DNA from 2 places in the Dysgonomonas sp. 37-18 genome. Region 1 is predicted to be linked to the other one. Evidence: riboswitches for the same ligand, from Rfam matches in the RefSeq annotation. Region 1 holds a riboswitch; the other holds the start of a gene.
What was found. A riboswitch is a leader RNA that binds a small molecule or an ion and turns the genes downstream of it on or off. The one in region 1 is predicted to bind cobalamin.
Positions count from the first base shown of each region.

Region 1 (7,824 bases):
CATGTGACTATAATTCCTAAAAATTCAACTCTATACACTTTCTCCGGACAGATTGGAACTGATAATTATGGAGTTATTCCTGATAGTATGAATGAACAGGTATACAATACTTTTAGGAATATTGAACAAATTCTGGAAAGTCAGAATTTAACTTCCGACGATGTTATAAAAGTCAATATCTGGGCTACAGAAGATATTGATTGGGATTTTTTGGACGCAAGATGGGATAATCTATTTGGTACAATATACCCATCTATGACTATTGCTTATGTGAAGGCATTGGGTTTACAAGAGCTTAAAATTGAAGTTGAAATTTGGGCTTCAAAATAAAAAATATTAATACCTTTGCACTCAGATTTCGGTATTGTAATTTCAAAATCATGAAGTTGTAATAAAAGGGAACCCGGTGTGAATCCGGGGCTGTACCTGCAGCTGTAATTTCTCATAAAATCGGTTGAAAATTCCATGCCACTGTTTCGAAAGAAATGGGAAGGCTTTTAACCGGAGGATAGCCAGAAGACCTGCCAGATCTGACAAATAAACACCAAGCTTCCAGGGATAGGAGTGGTTGTGCAATACATCTTGTATTCATTGCTATTTTATTAATTTTCAGGAAACTCGTTGTTTTATTTTATTAGTTTTTTACAATAATAAAATAAGATATGAGGCATTACATGTTTTTGAAGGCAGTATTGGTATGCTGCGGAATATACCAACATACAAAATCCGTATCTCTAAACATATTTATTGTAACTACAGGTATTCAGTTACTTACCTTTTGTTGAATTAAGCAGATTGTAACTATAATAATTAAAAATAAATATGTCTGATTTCGTTACATTTGTATCTCTTGGGCCAGGTGATGTCGAACTTATAAGCCTAAAAGCCTTAAAAGCTTTGCAACAAGCAGATATTATTCTCTGCCCCTCGACTGTTTCACCAGTCGGAAATATGTTATCCCGTAGCCGTGATATTTTATTGGAACTGAATATTAATGATTCCGTTATTTCTCTTTTTGATGTACCTATGAGTAAAGATCGATCGCATGCTATACTCTGCTATAAGGAAGTTGCTGAGCTTATAGAAAAGCATTATGAGAAAAGATTAAAAATAGTTGTAGTAGCAGAAGGAGATGCAGGATTTTACTCTTCAACTCATTATATATCAGATAATCTTATATCAAAAAATATTCCGACAGAACGTATTGCCGGCATTCCGGCGTTTATTGCCTGTGCAGCCCTTGCCAATATCCATATAGCCAAACAAGAAGAAGAATTGCATATCATTCCCGGGATAATATCATCCAATGATTTAAAGAAAAGAATAGAAGCTGGAAACTCCATCGTGATAATGAAACCTTCTCAATCGGAACAGGCTATTAAGCAGGCTATGTCTTCAATAAATAAAGTGGGAATACATTATTTTGAGAATGTAGGAATTAAAGAAAAAGAATTCTATACGCAGGATATACATAAAATAATAGATCGCAAATTTCCTTATTTCTCACTATTAATAATTACAAAAGAATAATCTGGATGAAAAAACTACTTTTTATCTTATTTACTCTGGTTATTACATTTTCGGGCTGTAATCAAAATAAGAATGCAAAAACTATCGGAGATCGAAACTCTGCAGATTCTATGAATATTAAATATGCCAAAGGTTTCAAAGTGATTAGTTCCGCAAACTATAAATTAGTTGATATAACCGATCCATCCGGGGAGAGCGATATGCATTACAAATACGCTCTGGTCAATAGAGGGAGCAACAAAGAGGGCATACCTGCTGATTATCAGACTATAGAAATACCTGTCTGCAGTGTAATTTGCATGACCACACTGCAACTATCAAACTTTATTAAGCTCAATGCTTTGAATAAGGTTGTGGGGATAACCAGCACTCGCTTTCTTTTTAATGAACAGATGAATAGACAGCTCAAAGAAGACAAGACCAGAAAAATTGGTATAGAAGGTGAATTTGACAATGAGGTTATTCTCGCTCTAAATCCGGATATTATACTTGTTTCACCATTCAAAAAAGGAGGATACGATGCGATTCGAAACCTGAATATACCATTAATTAGTTTTTTAGGATATAAAGAAAGTTCTCCTTTGGGACAGGCAGAATGGATTAAGTTCACTGCTATGCTATTAGGAATAGAAGAACAAGCCAATAAACAGTTTGACGATATAGAAAACAAGTATAATAAATTAAAAGTATTGTCTGCTTCTATTTCAGAACGTCCCACAGTGTTGAGCGGTGAATTACATTCGGGTAACTGGTATGTAGTTGGAGGAAACAGCTATCTGGCACAACTATTCAGAGATGCAGGAGCCGATTATTTTATGAAAAATGATAACGAATCCGGAGGTTTTTATGTCGATTTCGAAACTGTTTATTCACAGGGGGCAAATACTGATTACTGGCGGATGGTGAATAGCCACGATGGAACATTCACTTACGATGCTTTGAAACAAAGTGATGCTCGATATGCAGATTTTAAAGCTTTTAAGGATAAAAAGCTTATATATTGTAATCTGCGAGAGAAACCTTTCTATGAAAATACTCCTGTTGAGCCCGAAGTAGTTTTAGCCGATTTGATAAAAATATTTCATCCGTCATTGTTACCCGAATATGTTCCTGTTTATTACGAATTACTTAAATAAATGAAACGTCCCCTGATAGTTTTTGCACTGATTTCTACCTCTATACTCGTTTTCTTCATTCTGAATCTGGTATTGGGCACAATTTCCATACCGGTGGGTTCCGTTTGGAATATTCTATTCGGAATAAAGGAAGAGTCTATAATCTGGGAGAATATTATCTGGAAATCTCGTTTTCCTCAAACTATTACAGCCTTAGTGGCTGGCGCCGGACTATCTATTAGTGGATTACAGATGCAGACTCTATTTCGAAATCCATTAGCCGGACCTTCCGAACTTGGAATTAGCTCAGGTGCAAGTCTGGGGGTAGCTTTTATTATCCTACTTTCAGGTAGTGTTGGAGGAACAGCACTGATCAAGATGGGATTGTTTGGCGAGATAGCAATATCTATAGCGGCAGTAGCAGGTGCTTTGGCTATAATGATTATCATTATAACTATTTCTCGGTTTGTAAGAGGAAACGTTATCCTGCTTATTATCGGCGTTATGATAGGGTATATTGCAACAGCTATCATTGGTGTACTGAAATTCTTTAGTAACGATGAAGATGTAAGAGCTTATGTAATCTGGGGTTTGGGTAGTTTTTCTAAAGTTTCAGGTAATCAAGTGTATACTTTTGTAGGCATCATGATCGTATTAATACCCCTTTCATTCCTGTTGATAAAAACTCTTAATCTGATGCTTTTAGGTGATGGTTATGCACGTAACCTTGGATTGAATGTAAAACAAGCTCGGCTCTATGTTATTGTTTGTTCGTGCATCATTACTGCTATTGTAACAGCTTACTGCGGGCCTATCGTTTTTTTGGGGCTGGCTGTACCTCACTTGTGCAGAACTATTTTTGTTTCGTCTGACCATCGGATACTGATGCCTGCTGTAACTCTTACTGGTGCTTCTCTGGCTCTGTTTTGTAATTTGGTGGCCCGTATGCCGGGATTCGAAGGCGCATTACCAATCAATTCTGTAACAGCATTGATTGGCGCACCTATCGTTATTTCCGTCTTATTCGGTAAACGCAAAAATGAAGTCGGTTAGAGTTATGCATAAGAAAGAAAAGACAATAGAGCTAAAAGAGCTTGCTATAGGTTATTCATCACAAAAGAATATAAAGGTGATAGCTGAACATATCACTTCTGATATATACAGCGGAGAACTTACCTGTTTATTGGGTGCAAATGGTATTGGCAAATCTACTTTATTAAGGACATTAACCGCCTTTCAGCCGAAATTGTCTGGAGATATCGTTATTCATGGAAAAAAAATAGAGAAGTATCCAGAAAAAGAGCTAGCTACGTTAATTGGAGTCGTATTGACTGAAAAGTTCGAAATAAAGAATATGACATCCTATCAACTAATTGGCTTAGGGCGAAGTCCATATACCGGATTTTGGGGAAAGTTAGCACTAGAAGATAAAGAGAAAATAGAAGAGGCCATTTCACTCGTAAAAATAGAAAATCTATCTGAGCGAATGGTTGACTCACTAAGTGATGGAGAACGTCAAAAGGTAATGATTGCCAAAGCTCTGGCACAGGAGACGCCGATTATTCTTCTGGATGAACCTACTGCATTTCTGGATTTTCCAAGCAAAGTAGAACTGATGCAATTATTACATCAGTTATCTCGCAAAACAAATAAGACAATCTTCTTATCTACCCATGACCTTGATTTAGCTTTGCAAATAGCAGACAAAATATGGTTGATGGATAGTGAACACGGGATTCAGATAGGTACTCCCGAAGACTTATCTTTAGATGGAAATCTGAGCAACTTCTTTGCTCGAAAAGGCATTGTCTTTGACCAATATACAGGTTTGTTTAGAGTCGAGAATGATTTTAACAAGCAAATAAAAGTTATAGGACATGGACAAATATATGCTATGATCCGTAAAGCCTTTTTACGAAATGGGATTTTAGCTTCACGCGATATTGAATCTGATTTCTCTGTCGAAATTAAGGAGAACCGCATTTTACTGTACAAGCCGGATCAATCGCCTATAGGTATTACAAGTATAGAAGAACTCTTAAACCATATCATGATATGATACTTATATTCGGAGGAACCACAGAAGGCCGTAAAGTTGTTGTCGTTTGTGAAAATGCAGCCAAGCATTTCTATTATTCAACTAAAACCAAACCACAGAAAATAGAAACGGCACATGGCACTCATATTACCGGAGGTTTAGATGAGAAAGGTATAATAGATTTTTGCAAAGAGAAAGGTATAAAGCTAATTGTAGATGCAGCACATCCTTTTGCAAAAGTATTGCATCAGAATATAGCACAAGCTTCTCGTGAATTAAATATCCCGGTTGTCAGATATGAACGCAACTATCCCAAACAGGAAAAAGATTTGCTTTGGTTTGGGTCTTATAGTGAAGCTATTGAATACTTAGAAAAAAATAATATAGATAATTTGCTGGCTCTAACCGGAGTAAATACTGTTGCTAAACTAAAACCATACTGGCAGCAGCATTATTGCTTGTTCAGAATATTAGATAGAGACGAATCACGCTCTATCATACAACAAGAGAATTTCCCAATAGAACAGGTTTTATATTATCAACAAGGTGAAGATGAAACCTTACTCTTTGAGAAGTTTAAACCTCAGGCAATCATAACAAAAGAGAGCGGCGAATCCGGTGGCTTCAATGAGAAGGTTATAGGAGCCCGGAAGCTGAATATTCCCGTTCTTGTCGTGAAACGTCCGACTTTATCTCCTGATTTTATTTCTGTATATGGTGAGAATGGATTAAGAAAGCAGATCGAAAAGCTTCTGCCTGAATTTTTTGATCTTAAAACGGGATATACTACCGGCACGTATGCTACGGCTGCAACTAAAGCCGCTTTATCGGCATTATTGACTAGGGAAAATCAAACCGAAATCAGCATAACTCTTCCAAATGGAGAATGGATAAAGCTTCCCATTCATTCGACTATATTAGAAGGCAAGCTTGCGAGTTGCTCTGTGATAAAGGATGCCGGAGATGACCCGGATGTAACTAACGGACACGAGATAGTATCTACTGTACGATTAACTCATGAACACAAAGGAGTTCGCTTTCTGCAAGGAAAAGGAGTTGGAGTAGTTACTTTACCCGGTTTAGGTCTTGAAATAGGAGGGCCTGCTATTAATAAGACTCCCCGAATGATGATGAAGCGCGAGCTCTTCAAAGTTATGCGTCATTATCAGGATAAATTGCCGGAACAAAATTTAAAGACAGGAATAGACGTCTCTATATCTGTACCGAAAGGTGAAGAAATTGCATTAAAGACTTTTAATCCGAAACTCGGAATAACGGGAGGTATATCCATTATCGGAACATCGGGTATTGTAAAACCCTTTTCTTCGGAAGCATTTATAGCCTCAATCCGTCGCGAAATGCAGGTTGCCAAAGCATTAGGATGTAAGAATGTGGTTGTCAATTCGGGTGCTAAAAGTGAACGATTTGTGAAACAACAATATCCCAATTTGCCTCCACAGGCTTTTATTCATTATGGTAACTTTATAGGTGAAACTATTATTGCAGCTTCAGAATTAGGCTTTGAGCGCCTTACAATGGGAATAATGATAGGTAAAGCCGTGAAATTAGCTGAAGGTTCATTAGATACCCATAGTAAAAAGGTGATTATGAATAAGGAGTTTATTTCGACATTAGCGAAAGAAGCCCGTTGTTCAGAGACTACAATAGACGCTATACAACAAATAACCATGGCACGACAGTTATGGGATGTTATTCCCGAAACAGAAGCTACATTCTTTTCACTGATAGTAAGAAGATGCCATCAGGTATGTATTCCTTTATTTCCCAATGGCACATTAGATATCTTATTAATTGATGAGTTCGGTAATATCAGGCAATGAGCTTTATCTAAGACCGAAACAAGTGTTTGAACTGATGTGAATAAAGTTTAGACAATCCCTGGCGATTTCCGATAGCTTCTCCTACAACTATCATTGTTGTCAAGGTTAGTTCATTTTCTTTGACAATTTTAGCTAAGTCTTTTAATTCTCCACGGTATATTTTTTCGTCTTTCCATGTCAGCTTATAACAAGCCGCAACAGGGGTCTCTGGTGGATAATGTTCCATAAGCTCTTGCTGAACCTGATCTACAACTGATGCACTCAAGAAAATACACATTGTACTTTGTGAACGTGCCAACAAATGTAACTTTTCTTTTTCCGGCATAGAAGTTCGTCCTTCTCCTCTTGTCAGAATGATTGTCTGTACTTTTTCCGGGATAGTAAATTGAGATTCTAAGGCAGCGGCAGCAGCTAGAAAAGAAGATATGCCTGGTGTAATATGGTAGGACATATTATACTTATCGAAGAAAGCCATTTGCTCTTGAATAGCACCATAGATACACGGATCTCCCGTATGTAAACGGACAACGAGTTTACCTTTATCATAGAACTCTTTCATTATCTCAAACTGCTCTTCTAAATCCATAGAAGCAGAACTCCGCACTGTCGCTCCCTGCTTAGCACAATAAGTCAGTTCTACAGGTACAAGGCTTCCCGCATATAAAATCAAGTCGGCTGCTTCCAAGAAATGACGTCCTTTTACTGAAATTAAATCAGGATCACCCGGACCTGCTCCAACAATTTCAATATGTCCCTGACGAATAGCCTTTCTATCTATTGCTATAGCAAATGTGAAGTCATTTCCATCGCTTAGTTTTCCCTTTTGTTTTTCTAATATAAGAGAGCCTCCGCCTGCACTTTTTATAGCCGAAGATTCAGCTACACCTGCCACTGTTGTTACTTCTTCAACCTTTTTGGAAGGATTAGCAACTTCAATATCTCTCAATTCATTCGCTGTGTAAATATTTACAGGAATATTTTTAAAATGAGATTGAAGTACTTTCAGCAAAGGTTCATCTTTCTTTATATCTATCGATGAAATATCTTTAATAGAAGCTATAGTTATATTGTTTTTATTTAAGGCTTCAGCTATATATTCACTGATACCGATAGGATTACATTCCTTACGGCAACCTACACCGAGGTGTAAAACTTTCGGATGATAATAAATTGTCTGAATATCTGTTTGCGAGTAGAGATAAGGTGTAACGGCGATTAGAAGCTGAAATTCAGATAGATTAATATCCTTATAGTTGTAATATAACTTTACATGTTCAGGGACTGTGCGTTCAAGATATTG
Region 1 is NZ_MKVC01000008.1:101,235-109,058, forward strand. It holds gene BGO84_RS03365 (RidA family protein) at 1-330, shown strand, start outside; cobalamin riboswitch at 343-544, shown strand; gene BGO84_RS03370 (precorrin-2 C(20)-methyltransferase) at 823-1,530, shown strand; gene BGO84_RS03375 (ABC transporter substrate-binding protein) at 1,536-2,666, shown strand; gene BGO84_RS03380 (iron ABC transporter permease) at 2,667-3,698, shown strand; gene BGO84_RS03385 (ABC transporter ATP-binding protein) at 3,703-4,704, shown strand; gene cbiD (cobalt-precorrin-5B (C(1))-methyltransferase CbiD) at 4,701-6,524, shown strand; gene cobM (precorrin-4 C(11)-methyltransferase) at 6,532-7,824, opposite strand, start outside.

Region 2 (7,824 bases), on a different contig from region 1:
GTCGTTGTTGAAGAGTTTAAAGAAGAAAAAGATATAATAAACATAAGAGCTCTTATCATTGTAGAGCGTGACACACAAAAAGGAATTGTTATCGGACATCAAGGTGCAGCCTTGAAGAAACTCGGTACAATGGCAAGGAAAGATATTGAGCGATTTTTTGATAAAAAAGTATTCTTGCAAATATTCGTCAAAGTAGAAAAAGATTGGCGAAGCAGGGATAACATACTTCGCCAATTCGGATATCGTTTAGATTGATATATTATTTTTCCTCTATCGTAAATCCTACAGTTTTCAGGTCATTCCAATAATTTGGATATGACTTAGTAACTACATTCGGGTGTGCCATATTGATATGATCCATTTTTATTGCAGCCGGAGCAAAAGCCATCGCCATGCGATGATCTTCGTATGTACGGATAACAGCTTCTGTTTCTGGCTCGCATCTTTCACCATTCCATTCGAGAATACTGTTTTGACTGTCATAAATAAGATATCCCAGCTTTTTCATTTCAGCCTTTAATGCTTCTATGCGGTCTGTTTCTTTTATCTTTAGGCTTTGCAATCCGGTAAACATAAAAGGAATATTCATCATACAACAAGTTACAACAAAGGTTTGTGCCAAATCGGGCTCATTCACAAAATTATGGAACATCTTCTTTGTTATTCTGTCCGACTTAGTCAATATAACTCCGTTTTCAGTGAATTCGGTATTAACACCTAAGTCCAAAAACAACTCGGATACTTTAGAGTCACCTTGCATACTTTCTTTGAACAATCCTTTCAGTTCTATATACGCACTATCTGTTAACGCAGCCATTTCGTACCAATATGAAGCTGCAGACCAATCAGACTCTACTACATAATGAGTCGGTCTGTATTCTTGTGGATGAATACGAATTATTTTATCTTCCCAGTGTGCCTTTACTCCAAACTGGGACATCATTCCCAATGTCATTTTTATATACGGGATGGATATAATATCGCCTTCCAAATGGATTGTCAACCCTTTACTCATTGTAGGGGCAATCATCAGAAGTGCCGATATAAACTGAGAACTGACATCTCCCGACAAATATATGTCACCACCATCGAGTGCCGTACCCTTTATCTTTAGCGGAGGATATCCAATATTCGCAATATATGAAATGCGGGCTCCCAATGAGGTCAGGGCTTCTACAAGAATATTAATAGGACGTTCCTGCATGCGCTCTGTGCCTGTTATTATCCATTCTCCGGGCGTTATCGCTAACAATGCTGTAAGGAAACGCATAGATGTGCCGGCAGCCTTTACATCAATCAGGCTACTACCTGAACGGAAGGCTTCTATCATAACTTGCGTATCATCACAGTCGGAAAGATTTTCCAGAGTTGAAGCATTTAAACTTAGACCGTTCAGAATAAGAGCTCTGTTGCTTATGCTTTTAGATGCAGGCAGTGCTATTGTTGAATTTATGGCCTTTGGAGCCATTATTTTATATTGCATGATATAATTATTTATCTATACGAAATTAAAGTAAAAACCCATAAAGATCAAATTTTTAAACATGGATTAAGCATTTTCTACGAATAAAAATATTTTGATTTTTATGAGCTTTTACAATCTATATATTTTATCAGAATGTTATCATCCTGTGTTTCGCATTCCGGCGGCAATACCCGATATTGTGATCATCAGTGCCAGTTCCAGTTCGGGAGAATGCTCACTGTCTTGTCTCGAACGATGAAGCAATTCTACCTGCAACAGATTCAACGGATTGGTATATATATTTCGCATTGCAATATTCTCTGCTATATCGGGTAGGCTCTCCATCAAGTATTCATCCTGAGATATTCTCAATGTAGATTTTATTGCACCCTCTAACTGTGCTCTAAGCCTTTTTCCTAAATCTTGCAACCTGTCTTCCACTAACCGTTCGTCATAATATGCCGATATACGAGGGTCTGCTTTGGCAAATACCATTTCCAACATATTAATCCTTGTTCCGAAGAAAGGCCAATCTTTGTACATGGTTTTTAATATCTCTACATTCCCTTCATCTATAACTTGCTGAAGGGCCTCTCCCGCTCCAAGCCATGCCGGAAGCATTAACCTGTTTTGAGTCCATCCAAATATCCAAGGAATAGCACGCAAACTTTCAACCCCACCATTGGGACGACGTTTTGCAGGTCGTGATCCTAATGGCAAACGAGCAAGCTCGGCCTCAGGAGTTGCCTGATAAAAATACGGTATAAAATCAGGATTTCTGTGTACTGTATCTTGATATATAGTACAAGAAATATCGGACATCTTATTCATAAGGTCTCTCCACTCCTGTTTTGGTGCAGGTGGCGGAAGTAAGTTAGCTTCTAAGATTGCATCAGTATATAAAGCCAGCGTTTTTATAGCCAGATCGGGTATACCTAATTTGAAGCGGATCATTTCGCCCTGTTCTGTTACACGCAAACCACCCTTTAATGAGCCCGGAGGCTGAGAGAAAAGAGCAACTTTGGCAGGTCCTCCTCCACGTCCGACAGTACCACCACGTCCATGGAATAAGGTCAAGCATACTCCCGCTTCTTGACAGCTTTTGATCAATGCTTCTTGTGCACTGTATTGTGCCCATCCGGCAGCAATAGATCCTGCGTCTTTGGCTGAGTCAGAGTAACCGATCATTATCATTTGTTTGCTCTTGATAACGCCTCTGTACCAACTAATATTAAACAATTGCTGCATAATACCATTGGCATTATTGAGGTCATTCAGCGTTTCAAACAATGGTGTTACGGGTAATATATAAGGACACTCAGCTTCTTTCAACAACAAATAAACCGCCAATATATCGGACGGAGTACGTGTCATCGATATAATGTAGGTAGGTATTACCCCTTCAGGAGTTTCTGCAATAACTTTGCATGTTTGCAGCACTTCTTTCGTTTGAGGACTTGGCTCCCAATTTTTTGGAACCAAAGGACGTTTAGAATTCAGCTCTCTGATAAGAAAAGCTTGCTTCTCATCTTCCGACCATGTTTCATAATCTCCTAATCCTAAATAACGGGTAATCTCTGAAATTGTCTCAGTATGAATTGTACTTTCCTGACGAACATCTATTTGTACAAGAGTAAGCCCGAAGCATTTAACCCTGCGCATAGTATCCAATAGCTTATCATCGGCTATAATATCCATCTTGCAAGCCACTAAAGACTTATAAGATTCATGCAAAGGTTCCCATAATTGCTCATTATAGTAGAGAATATCCTCGGTAAGTTCAGGATTTTTACCTGCTATACGGGCATCAAGGTAAGCTATAGTATTACGAAGCTGTGTACGCAACTTTTTCATTAGCTCACGATACGGCTCTTGTACTTCATAGTTTCCTATATAATTTCTGAATTCGAGCGTACAGGTTGCCATTGATAGTTCTTTCACCAGTATTTCTATATCTGATAAGAAGAGAGTTGCAGCACGACGGCGGCTATCAAGTAGTACATCATGTGTAACTTTGGCTGTCACATTAGGATTCCCGTCACGGTCGCCCCCCATCCATGATGAAAAATGTATAGGACGTGCATCGATCGGAATACGATATGCGAGTGTATTTCTTATTTGCTCGTCGAGTTCTCGGATGTAAGCTGGTACAGCAGCCCAAAGGCTATTCTCTACTACATCATATCCCCATTTTGCTTCTTCGTTGGGGGTCGGACGATTCTGACGTATTTCATCAGTATACCAATATTGAGCGATTAGTTGTTTGAGTCTGCGCAATATTTGTACTTTCTGATGTTCGATCAAATCATCATGATCGAGTAGCTTAAGGCATTGATCTACTTGATTCAGATTATTGATCAACGAGCGTCTATTTATTTCTGTAGGGTGAGCGGTTAAAACCAAATCGATAGATATATCTTCTATTGCTTTGATTATATCGCTATCGCTATAGTTAGCGGCTTTAAGTTTTTCATATACTGCAGAAAAATTCACCGGATTCTCAGCCCCTTGTGCGTGGGGAGAGATACTATTATATTGTTCTGCCGTATTTGTGAGGTTAAGAAACTGGTTGAAAGAACGTGCTACAGGCAAGAACTCCTCATCCCTAAGATTTTGCAATGTCTTAACCAACGATTTATGTGCTTCAATGTCACCCGAGTGTGATGCTTTAGATAGCCTGCGGATTGTTTCTATGAGGTCGACCATATCTTGCCCTTTCGCCTCATTGATCGTTTTTCCGAGCAAGTGGCCAAGCATCTTGATATTGTCGTGCATCAAGGATTGTTGCATATTGTTCATAGGTTTATTCTAATTATTAGTTGTATTTTTCTCCGTTATAATATTTAACGCCATACATTATCAAAAGTTTAAGTAAGCGTTGAGTAGTCAGGCAAATTTTATCGAAGAAAGAGACGAGCTAATACTTAACTCATCTCTACTCCACTTAATCATTATTTATCATTGTAAACAACTCTTCTGCTGCCAATTGAGGCCCATCCTTAGTATGTCCGTCAATAGCAAGCGAGGTGTATATCTCTCCTATTTTTACACCGTTGTTATTCATATCATTAAAGAATTCTTTGATCAGTTTGCCTGCAAGCTCTTTTTCTTGTACAGGGCCAAAAGGGTTGGCAAAATAAGATGTTACCAAACCATTTTCGGTAGTAGTACCTTTTGCTTTGCGGGCTCCAGCTTCGAATATTTTAATCGCTTCGTCGAGATTATCAAAAAACTCAATCTTCTGAGCAGATTCAGTATAGTTATTCGCATACAAGATATAATCTACTTTATATCCTTTAGATATAACATCGTATGTTGCAGCAGGAATCGTAATGCGAGCATTTATTTTGTCAGGATTTGAATAGATACCTCTCTCTAACTGCTGGAACGCATACATAGGGTCAAGGTCATCGATACGGACAAATGCTCCGATTTCGGTTCCATACCCCTTAATCGTACCATCTTCTTCTTTTTTGAGGTAACCCATATCGTCAAATACGATACGCATATGACGTATATATTTCTCGTTAAGTGTACGGAAAGCTTCCAAACTTTCAGATTTTCCGGCACCACTGTCTCCTATAATAACGATATTGGCTTCTGTACCATTCTTGAGTAATATGTTTACCATAGCTCCATGTAGCGGCAATCGCCCTTGCTCCATTTGCTTCACGTTATGAAGTGTAAGAAGCATTTTTTTCATATAGCCAAAATAGTCGATATCGTCGCAATGATTAGCGTAACCGATAAGAATATCATTTTTCTTATCCTTATAGTAGAAAGTACGTTTCTCTTCTATTCCATCAGGATATCCGAACACGTATATTATATCCGGTTTTTTACCGATATATTCACTGGCTTTAGCTAGTTCAAAAAGATTGGATAATGCAAATCCGTGAACCATATAGTCCTTGTGGAAATAAACAAAGGTCAACATATTCCCTACTTTAGCAGGAAATAAGAACCAGTCATCTTCATTCAGAATAATATTTTCTACCGGATTTGTTGTATGTTCTTGAAAAATGCCGTCGCGTGTATTTCTTTTTGTATATGAAATAAACGGTGGTTTAAACATAACAGAAGTAATGAACGGAATAGAAGTCAACCCATTGTATTCTATTGGGCAGTTCCAAGTAATGTCACTAAGAGTTAACCCTGCATTTGCACCTGCGGTAAGCTGGCGATATACAAGATGCTGATACCCCATTACGGTTTCCTGAATGCGGCGGTAGATAGAAAGTACCAGCTCATTGAACAATTCGTTGGCATGCAAAAAACGCACACTTTGCAACCCGCTGCTGATGGAATTGTTATGCACTATAGTATAACGTTCCATTCTACGCCAGAAGCCATAGAGAAGCTCTATAAGCTCTATAAATAAATCTTTATCGTTGAAAAAGATAGCATACTTGTTATGTACATTTTGCACCTCATCGGGATTACATACAGTAAGTAGCTTAAATGCTTCTATCAATGTTTTTTGAAATTCTTCGTCAGTCTTGAATTCTTTGATATAATAATCGTAGATAATGACATCATTCTTTTTCAATCTTTGTATAAAAGCTTCAATAACCCGATGAAAACCGTAACTATTTAATATTTTTTGCCTCGTGTCGCAAAACTTAAGAGTGAAGTTGATAATCGCCTTTCCTTCGCCTAAAGTAAACTCTTGTAACATGTTTAATTTTATTTATTATAGTTATTATTTCTATCCGGTTCGATATCGATTTGCAATCTCCTATCTCCATTTGTGACAGGAGATTGCAAACTTCAATACTTGATTTGAAAACATTCAAATTGCGTTGTTTTCCAACATCAAATTTAAGGAAACTTACCTATACAATTAAACGAATTAAAGACTAAATTTATAATAAATTGTAAATTAAAAATAAGTTTTTGCTATTACCTTGTATTGGTGTTGCTTATAAATACTTTATTTTTTGTCTTTTATGAATTTAGGATTAACATCAAAGGCAAAAAAGTAAGTATTTGTTTCGCTTAAACACTTAGGACAAAGGCAGTCACTATAGTTATCTTTTATATAATCGCGCACCCCTGAAACTAAAGAAACTCTACGGCAGCTACACAATTCTACGCGGTCTTCTCTACAGCTGAAAGCGGCCGAACATCTTTGACATATCTTTTTCATTGTTGTAAGTTTTTATTGTTATTGAATATATTATAAGATCAGGAGAAGGTTTATTTAAAATATACAACCTCATTTGCAGATACCGAAATATGACATTGCAAGAGATGATAGTATAAATACTTCAACCAAAATCAATTTTCTATAATCAGAGAAAAATCTCTTGAGCTTTCTATCTTTTTTCGCGAAAGATGAAATTTATTTTTTGGCAGGTCTTCTGACTTACTTCCGTTTTATACGACCTTCCCGTTTATGAAAAACAGTGGCTTTGAGGATTTGTATAAACGTTTAGCGAAGCTTACAGCAGCGCGACTGTTCAGGATTTACACCTGATTCCCTTTTCATTATATATCCAAGACTTCGAATATATAACACCAATTATGGTAACAAAGATATAGAATTATAAATAAGAACAAATATAAATAAGAAAGTTTTTGATGGTATAATGAATTACTATTTCATAAGAGTGTGTTCTGCAAGGAATAAGTTTCGAACTATAATTTATACTCTAATCTTCTAAATCCCAATCATCAAAGAAAGAGTAATCTTCTGTAAACTGATCCAATTCACGACGATCTTTTTTTGTTGGTCGCCCTGTTCCTCTAGCTCTATCTACAAAACCGCTCACCTTAGACATTTCTAATATTTCAAGTTGAGATGCAGATGTCACATCTTTCATAAATTCGGGCACAAGCTTGGCTCCCATTCTGTTTTCCGAAAGGTTGAGGACTTCAAAGGAATAAGTAACCGGAGGACGGCGCACTTCTATCACATCGCCTACCTTAATTGATCGAGAGGGTTTTATAGTAACTCCTTTGATCGAGACACGTCCTTTTTTACATGCTTCTATTGCTATAGAACGAGTTTTGAAAAGACGAACAGCCCACAGCCATTTGTCTATACGTACTTCGTTTTTAGGTTCTTTCATAATAAAATCAGAATTTTGCCAATATGTCCGCAAACAAGACCGGCTTCACATCATTTACCAAAGTTATATATTAGATACAAAAGATATTCGTTTCTAACTTCTTTGGTTTTATTTATTATTGTATTGGTTCATGGTATTGTTGATACCTGCCAGACAAAAGCTTTTGATTATTTCGCCACAGGTCTCCAGTTTCACAGGAAGCTCTTTTTCCTCTTCGTCACTGAAATTATCGAGCACATAGCCGACTTGACCTCCCCGAGAAAATTCGTTACCTATACCAAAGCG
Region 2 is NZ_MKVC01000021.1:20,482-28,305, reverse strand. It holds gene era (GTPase Era) at 1-255, shown strand, start outside; gene BGO84_RS07155 (3-phosphoshikimate 1-carboxyvinyltransferase) at 260-1,483, opposite strand; gene ppc (phosphoenolpyruvate carboxylase) at 1,625-4,255, opposite strand; gene BGO84_RS07145 (phosphoenolpyruvate carboxykinase) at 4,410-6,143, opposite strand; gene BGO84_RS07140 (cysteine-rich CWC family protein) at 6,399-6,614, opposite strand; cobalamin riboswitch at 6,801-7,005, opposite strand; gene BGO84_RS07135 (RNA-binding S4 domain-containing protein) at 7,120-7,539, opposite strand; gene pth (aminoacyl-tRNA hydrolase) at 7,648-7,824, opposite strand, start outside.
Region 2: another riboswitch for cobalamin. It lies ahead of BGO84_RS07140 (cysteine-rich CWC family protein); the one in region 1 lies ahead of BGO84_RS03370 (precorrin-2 C(20)-methyltransferase).